2 regions of the Vibrio sp. QJM3NY_15 genome follow, and region 2 is predicted to be linked to the other one. Evidence: predicted binding sites of a transcription regulator. Region 2 holds the regulator's gene; the other holds the start of a gene.

Region 1 (4,432 bases), 500 kb from region 2:
TATAACCACTCGGGTTTAGACTTATGGGAACATTCCCAATTACGGTTATTATAATGCCCACATGAATGATAAATTAAAATGGGAACAGTCCCATTAATTGAAAGAGATCACACTCTAATTTTAATCTAAGCGGTTCAATTTCGCTTGATTGAGTGGATTATAGAATAGGTGATTGAGTGTGATGAGAGATCTCTGCATTGCCTAAAAGCTGAGAGATCAATAAATTAGCAGCCAACTTACCCGCAGATTGATACCCAGGATCAATGCTAAATACTCGCGGGAACAAGAAAGAGAGAAGATCATTGCCACCAACACCGGTCACCACTACATCTTCACGTTGTAGCTCTTGCAGACGTTTGATTACGCCAAGAGCCAATGTGTCACTGGCACAAACAATCGCTTGAGTCGCAGGAGCGAGTACTTCATCCACCAACTGATAAGCACTTTCGTGATGAAGTTGACCAGTACGATAGTTGGCAACTGAGCCTGTGTTTTCACACCACTCGAGATAAGCCTTAAGACGCAGTTCACCGGTTGATTTGTCGCTAGGATCAACGCCAATGAAACCAACATCAGAGATCCCCTGATCCGATAGATGCGCTAATGCACTATTGATCACCTGTTGGTTATCATAGTTAATCGACGTCACGTTCTCGGTATCCAGAGCAATCACAACCGCTTTGTGTTCCCAAGCTTCGATTGCAGGAATATCGCAGTCAGTAAAGCCAAACACAATAATGCCGTCTACATTGCGACGCTTAAGAACCTGCAGGTGCTCATTGGCTTTTTCTCTATCGAGCTGGCTTTCCATGATCACGACATCGTAATCCGCTCGATACAATTCAGCCAACATAGTGCTAACTGCTTTGTTTTCAGAAGGAGAATCCAGACGAGAGATGATAACACCTATGACTTTTTGGCTGCCACCGCGCATCGACTGTGCAGACTTTGAAGGCGTGTACCCAGATTCTTGAATTACTCTTTCCACCCTTTCTCGGGTTTCAGGTTTCACTTTTGGATCATTGGTCAGAACGCGAGATACGGTTGACTTACCAACACCGGACAGCTTAGCAATATCGAGAATAGTGAGTTTTTTGCTCATAAAAAGTCTAACGTTAAAGGGAAGAGAAGAAAAAGTGAGGGTGTAATCCCTCACTTAACTGTTTGTAAATCCTAGCAACTACTATGACTTACTTTTGGCAATTTCGATAGACGACACGACCAAGTTCTAGACGTGCGTTGTCACCTTTAGTACGTAAAGTGACGCTGTTAATCAGTTCAGAGGTTCCATCATCTAAGATGTATTTCGTTCCTGAACCTGCTGGAACTTGAGTCAGACGGTATTCATTCTCAGGGAGACGTAATACCGCTTTTTCATTATCAAGGTAAGCCACTTCAAACGAAACGTCAGACTCACATTGATAAGTCACGAATTGATTATCCGATGCTGCGCTCTCAGTCTCAGGAGCTGCTGATTTAGAGCACCCGACTAATGCAACTGAACATAGAGATGCTACTAACATAGCTTTCATACTTCGTTCCTCATCTTTATATAGTGGGCAAATATGGTCGACAACACTCATTTGTATACTGAGCGATAGGTCTGTGTTTAGCCTTTCAAATATGCGGGTACATCTTTAATGCTGTCCAGCACGACACTGGCAAGTGCCTCACCCTTTTCAGTTACGGGTTTACCGGTTCTCACCAAGACCCGAGTACCAACACCAGCGGCTTCTGCTGCCATCATGTCTTCAGCTTTATCGCCGATCATGACAGAATTCGCCATATCAATTTTCAGAAAGTCACGAGCAGAAATGAACATACCTGGTTTAGGCTTACGACATTCACAATCTTGTTTGTAGTCGCCAATACCGTGTTCAGGGTGATGAGGACAGTAATAGATACCATCTAACTCAACGCCATTATCGACAAAGTTCCAATCCATCCACTGCGTCAAAGAAAGAAAACGATCTTCGCTAAACTTGCCACGAGCAATACCAGATTGGTTGGTCACAAGTACCAATAAATAGCCCATATCTTTAAACGCTTTCGCCGCTTCAAACACACCATCGATGTATTCAAAGTCATGCTCATCATGTACGTAGCCGTGATCAACATTAATCACACCATCACGATCTAAAAAAACAGCCGGTTTAGACAAAATTCAGTTCTCTATCAACTCTCTATTAATCATTAATTATTACACGCTTTATTTGCTTCATCACTATCTATTTAGTTTTGCGTTCGTTAACGATTTGTTTCTACCCTAGCAACACGATCGACGTTTAGCCGTCTAGACGTAAAAATATCTATTGACTTAGATCATAGAACACCATAGCATCATCTGTAAATCGAACGAGCTATCGATATATTATTCTGTTTTACCTGCACGAGTTTCCCTATGATTAAAGTGAATCAAGTCAACAAGGTTTTTTATCAAGGCACTAAAGAAATCAATGCCTTAATTGATATCAACCTCCACATTCCTCAAGGTCAAATCTTTGGAGTCATCGGCTCTTCAGGTGCAGGCAAAAGTACCCTAATCCGCTGTGTAAACATGTTGGAAGCTCCAACGTCTGGTGAAGTGATTGTTGACGGTATTGACCTAACAACACTCAGCAAATCAGAACTCAGCGAAGCGCGTCGTAACATCGGCATGATCTTCCAGCACTTCAACCTTCTGTCTTCTCGTACTGTATTTAACAATGTAGCACTGCCTTTAGAGCTTGCTGGTAAAGATAAAGCAGCGATTGAAGCAAAAGTGAGTGAGCTACTTGAACTTGTTGGTCTATCAGACAAACGTGACACCTATCCAGCCAACTTGAGTGGCGGTCAAAAGCAGCGTGTCGCTATTGCTCGTGCGCTAGCTTCAGACCCGAAAGTATTGTTATGTGATGAAGCGACAAGTGCACTGGACCCTGCAACGACTCAATCTATTCTTGAGCTACTGCGTGAAATCAACCGCAAGCTGAATATCACTATCCTGCTTATTACTCATGAAATGGATGTAGTGAAAAGCATTTGTCACGAAGTGGCGATCATTGGCGGTGGTGAATTGGTAGAAAAAGGGACTGTCGGTGACATCTTTGCACACCCTAAGACAGAACTGGCACATCAATTTATTCGCTCAACCTTGGATCTGACGATTCCTGAAGATTACCAAGCGCGCTTGCAAGAAACTCGCGTAAACAGCAGCTACCCGCTGGTACGCCTTGAGTTTACTGGCGCAACGGTCGATGCTCCGCTGATGACGCAAATCGCACGTAAGTTCAACATCGATGTCAGCATCTTAAGCTCAGACCTAGATTACGCAGGCGGCGTTAAATTCGGCATGATGGTCGCAGAACTGTTCGGTAATGAAGCCGATGATAATGCTGCTATTCAATTCCTACGCGACAACAATGTAAAAGTAGAGGTACTTGGTTATGTCCTTTAGTTTCAACGAGATTGCTGACTGGATCAGCCTTAACGGTAACCTTCTATTAGGCGCAACAGGCGAAACCCTTTACATGGTTGCTGTAGCGGGCATTGTTGGCTTCGCTGTCGGTATCCCGTTAGGCGTGATTCTACACACGACTAAAAAAGGTGGTCTGTTAGAGAACACCAAGCTAAATAAAATTCTCGGTGCGGTTGTGAACGTGGGCCGTTCAGTGCCTTTCTTAGTATTGATGGTTGCGATTATCCCATTGACTAAGATGCTGATTGGTACCTTCATAGGTACAACAGCAGCGATTGTTCCACTTACCATTGGCGCTATCCCATTCGTAGCTCGACTTATCGAAAGTGCGCTACTTGAAGTACCAACAGGTCTAGTGGAAGCGGCTCAATCAATGGGCGCAACACCAACACAAATCATCAATAAGGTTCTGCTTCCTGAAGCACTACCGACTATCATCAACTCAGTAACGATTACATTAGTAACGCTGGTGAGCTACTCAGCAATGGCAGGAACTGTTGGTGGCGGCGGCTTAGGTGATGTCGCGATTCGTTACGGATTCCACCGTTATGATGTGACTATCATGGCTGTGACGGTAGTGATGTTGATTGTGCTGGTACAAATTATTCAATCAATCGGTGATTCATTAGTTCGCCGAGTTGACCACAGATAACGACTTACAGACCAAACTCAAAGTCGTCTGAACCAAATTAAATAGATTTATTAAATGGAGATTATTATGAAATTTAACCTTAAAGGTTTACTTACTATCGCAGCAGCGGCATCAGCGCTAGTACTAGCAGGTTGTGGTGACAAAGAAGTGGATACTTCTAAAGTAAAAGTTGGCGTAATGGCAGGTGCTGAAGCACAAGTTGCTGAAGTTGCAGCTAAAGTAGCAAAAGAGCAGTACGGCCTAGATGTTGAACTAGTAACTTTCACAGATTACGTAACACCAAACGCAGCACTGGATGACGGTTCTATCGACATCAACGCATT
Region 2 (4,432 bases):
CGCTTTAACAAGCGTTTCGGTGCTCTTTCTAGCAAGAAGTAATTCTCGCTATTTAGACATGAAAAAGGACACTTCGGTGTCCTTTTTTGTTGCCTGAAATTTGAGAAACCCCTGACTTTAATAACACTCTTCGCTTATCTCGACGATAGGCTGTCGATTTGAGTTTAGCTCCAACACTTTCCCCTGAATCACGCTTCCCTAGAAATCCGCTCGAAAGTTCAACAAGCGATAGTAATTTCAACTGCTCACTGGTCTTATTAGTAGTGAAATCTCGTTTTTTAATGAGACAGAGGCTTTAACCACCTAGGAACTTTGAAGTACATCTATTAACATGAACAAGATCCCCCAAATAATAATATCCTAGGAACCTACACCTATGTCTGAAGACAGCCGCCAAGACCAATCCTCTCAAGAATTATCGCCTCAAGAACGATTCCGTCAGCAAGCTCTTGATTATCATGAGTTCCCAATTCCAGGCAAAATTGCCGTAGCACTGACGAAGCCTGCAAACTCTGCAGAAGATCTAGCACTTGCATACAGCCCAGGCGTGGCTGAGCCTGTTCGCGAGATCGCACAGAACGTTGATAACGTCTATAAATACACAGGTAAGGGCAACATGGTTGCTGTTATCTCTAACGGTACTGCGATTCTTGGCCTAGGTAACCTTGGTCCTATTGCTTCTAAACCTGTAATGGAAGGTAAAGCGCTACTGTTTAAGCGTTTTGCTGGTTTAGATTCTATCGATATTGAAGTAAAACACCGCACAATCGATGAGTTCGTTGATACGGTTGCGAATATCGCAGATACATTCGGTGGTATTAACCTAGAAGACATCAAAGCACCAGATTGTTTTGAGATTGAACGTCGCCTGATCGAGCGTTGTGATGTACCTGTATTCCACGATGACCAACACGGTACTGCGATTGTAACGGCAGCGGGTATGCTGAACGCGATCGAACTTCAGGGCAAGAAACTTGAAGAGTGTAAGATCGTTTGTTTAGGTGCTGGCGCAGCGGCTGTAGCATGTATGGAGCTACTGATTAAGTGTGGCGCTCAGCGCGAGAAGATCTACATGCTTGACCGTAAAGGTGTGATCCACACTCGTCGTGATGACCTAAACGAATACAAAGCGTTGTTCGCAAACAACACTGATAAGCGCACACTTGAAGATGTTATCGAAGGCGCTGATCTGTTCTTGGGCGTATCAGGCCCTAACCTATTACCAGCTGAAGCACTAACGCTGATGGCTGATAAGCCTGTTGTGTTTGCATGTTCAAACCCAGATCCAGAGATCAAGCCTGAGCTTGCCCACGAAGTTCGTTCTGACCTAATTATGGGTACAGGCCGCAGTGATTACCCTAACCAAGTAAACAACGTACTTTGTTTCCCATTCATTTTCCGTGGTGCACTAGACGTGCGTGCAAGCGAAATCAATGATGAGATGAAGCTAGCTGCAGTTAAGGCGATTCGTGAGTTAGCAAAAGAAGAAGTTCCAGCTGAAGTACTAGCTGCTGCGGGTGAGACTGCATTGGAGTTTGGTACAGGTTACATCATTCCTAAGCCAATGGACCCACGTCTACTTCCTCGCGTTGCAAAAGCTGTTGCGGAAGCGGCGGTTGAGTCTGGCGTGGCTCGTATTGAGATGCCTGCTAACTACATGGCTCAATAGCTCAATAGCTCAATAGCTCAATAGCTTGTTATAGCAGTTGCTCTATTGAGCGAAAAAGAATAATAAAAAACCGACCCATTAGGAGTCGGTTTTTTTATGTCTATCATTCACTGCGCAGTCATAGAGGGCATAGTGGTTGATGTGACAAATAGGGTTCAGTTATCGCGAATCAATATTGAAGGCAGTGACTGAGTTGTTTTTATTCTTCGTCAAACGCTTCGAACTCGATACCCATCTCTGTCATCAGTTTTTTCACTTCAGTAGGGATATCGTCTGGACGGTCTTTACGAAGGTCTTCATCCGTTGGTAGTGGTTGGCCTGTGTACGCATGTAGAAAGGCTTCGCACAGTAGCTCACTGTTTGTTGCATGGCGTAGGTTGTTAATCTGGCGGCGAGTACGCTCGTCAGTAAGAACCTTTAACACTTTTAGAGGGATAGAAACTGTAATTTTCTTTACTTGTTCGCTTTTCTTTCCATGCTCAGCATATGGGCTTATGTATTCACCATTCCAGTCGGCCATTGCGTACCTTCATCACTTTAGTTGTTAGAATAAATTAATAGTGGTGATTTTAGCGGGATTTACTGCCATAAGCAAAGACATATAGACGTCTAGAAGTGTTGACGTCTCACGTTTATGAAAGTAAAGTGAATAACATATATCTAACACAGCCGCAAAATGCCGACAAGCAGCTGTGATTCTCAGACGCAAAACTTGTAAGGAAGCACCTATGAGCAGCCGGAAGCCAGCAACCATCGCAGTACGTACTGGCATCGAGTCAGACACGCAACACCATGCTGTTGTCCCACCTATTTATCTTTCGACTAACTATGGGTTTCCCGCTTTTGGTGAAGTGCCAAAGTACGATTATACCCGCTCTGGTAACCCAAACCGTGGTTTATTAGAAACGGCACTGTTTGAGCTTGAGTCTGGTAAAGGCGCGGTTGTCACTAACTGTGGTACCTCGGCGCTTAACTTATGGGTTTCTGCTTTCTTAGGTGGCGATGATCTTATTATCGCACCTCACGACTGCTACGGTGGCACTTACCGTCTGTTTAATACACGCTCACTTAAAGGTGACTTCAAAGTTCTGTTTGTTGATCAATCGGATCAAGCCGCGCTGGATGCAGCGATCGCGCTTAAGCCAAAGTTGATCTTAATTGAAACACCATCGAATCCATTGGTTCGTGTGGTTGATATTGCAGAAACTTGCCGCAAAGCGAAAGAAGTGGGTGCTCTGGTTGCTGTCGACAACACGTTTTTGACGCCTGTGTTCCAAAAGCCTTTAGAGCTGGGTGCTGATTTTGTTATCCACTCAACCACCAAGTACATCAATGGACACTCAGATGTTATTGGTGGCGTTGTGGTGACGAAAACTGAAGAACACGCTGAAGAGTTAGCATGGTGGGGCAACTGTATTGGTGCAACCGGCACACCATTTGATAGCTATATGACTCTACGTGGTATTCGTACGCTAGGTGCGCGTATGCGTGTTCACGAAGAAAGCTCACGTGAAATTCTGACGGCTCTGCAACAACAAGATCTGGTGGGTACAATTTACCACCCAAGCCTTCCTGAACATCCGGGTCACGAGATCGCGAAGAAACAGCAGTTGGGCTTTGGTTCTATGCTGAGCTTTGAGTTCGCGGGCTCTTTTGAAGCACTTAAATATTTTGTCGATAAGTTAGAGCTATTTTCTTTGGCTGAATCACTGGGTGGTGTTGAAAGCTTGATTTGTCACCCTGCGTCGATGACTCACCGTGCGATGGGCGAAGAAGCTCTAGCAGAAGCGGGTGTTTCTCAACAACTACTGCGCCTCTCTGTTGGTCTTGAAGATGCAGAAGACCTCATCGACGATCTCAAGCAAGCTTTCGAAAGAACACAAGGCTTTATCGCTGAAGGGGAGGGTTAATAATGGCAACCTTTCGCCAGCTACATAAATTTGGTGGCAGCAGTCTAGCGAATCCTGAATGTTACCAACGCGTAGTCAACATTCTTAGAGAATACTCATCAGCAACGGATTTAGTCGTTGTATCAGCAGCGGGTAAAACAACTAACCGCTTGATTGAGTTTGTTGAAGCGCTCGACAAAGATGGTCGTATTGCGCATGAATGCCTACAAACCCTTCGTCAGTTCCAACTTGAACTGATTGAAGCATTGCTTGAAGGCGAAGCCGCTTCTCAACTAACGGCAACCATCCAACAAGAATTTACCGCTTTGGGTGAGCTCACTGCTCCCTTGAGCGAAGCACAAAAAGCGCAAGTGCTTGGTCATGGCGAGATTTGGTCTTCACGTTTGTTGGCGACTTTGTTGTGCCAGCATGACTTACAAGCAGTTGCTCAAGACGCTCGTGCTTTTTTACGTGCAGAAGCGGGCGCTCAACCTGAAGTTGACCGTGCTCGCTCGTATCCTCTGATTAAAGAAGCTCTAGCGCAGCATGCGCATTGTCGTGTGGTGATTACCGGCTTTATGGCTCAAAACACTGAAGGTGAAACGGTACTGCTAGGTCGTAACGGCTCGGATTACTCAGCAACTGTGATTGGTGCTTTGGCGGAAGTTGAACGTGTGACGATTTGGAGTGATGTGGCAGGCGTATACAGCGCTGACCCTCGCTTGGTTTCGGATGCATGTTTACTGCCTCTGCTTCGCCTTGATGAAGCGAGTGAGTTAGCTCGTTTAGCGGCTCCAGTGCTTCATAGCCGAACGTTACAGCCTGTTGCTCAAAGTGCTATGGATTTAAGCTTACGCTGCAGCTATCAGCCAGA

Evidence for each region. Region 2 encodes MetJ, which represses methionine synthesis genes. Its sites were predicted from a motif close to TTAGACNTNTANANGTCTAA; they were not measured.
Region 1: the regulator MetJ is predicted to act here: its motif matches at 2,286-2,305, upstream of metN (methionine ABC transporter ATP-binding protein MetN).

The regions. Positions count from the first base shown of each region.
Region 1 is NZ_CM173517.1:2,848,758-2,853,189, forward strand. Features, by position in the region: gene treR (trehalose operon repressor TreR) at 158-1,102, opposite strand; gene AC3CKG_RS12680 (MliC family protein) at 1,191-1,532, opposite strand; gene gmhB (D-glycero-beta-D-manno-heptose 1,7-bisphosphate 7-phosphatase) at 1,610-2,161, opposite strand; gene metN (methionine ABC transporter ATP-binding protein MetN) at 2,402-3,436, shown strand; gene AC3CKG_RS12695 (methionine ABC transporter permease) at 3,426-4,109, shown strand; gene AC3CKG_RS12700 (MetQ/NlpA family lipoprotein) at 4,176-4,432, shown strand, end outside.
Region 2 is NZ_CM173517.1:3,353,469-3,357,900, reverse strand. Features, by position in the region: gene rpmE (50S ribosomal protein L31) at 1-42, shown strand, start outside; gene AC3CKG_RS15135 (malic enzyme-like NAD(P)-binding protein) at 377-1,669, shown strand; gene metJ (met regulon transcriptional regulator MetJ) at 1,869-2,189, opposite strand; gene AC3CKG_RS15125 (O-succinylhomoserine (thiol)-lyase) at 2,398-3,579, shown strand; gene AC3CKG_RS15120 (bifunctional aspartate kinase/homoserine dehydrogenase II) at 3,582-4,432, shown strand, end outside.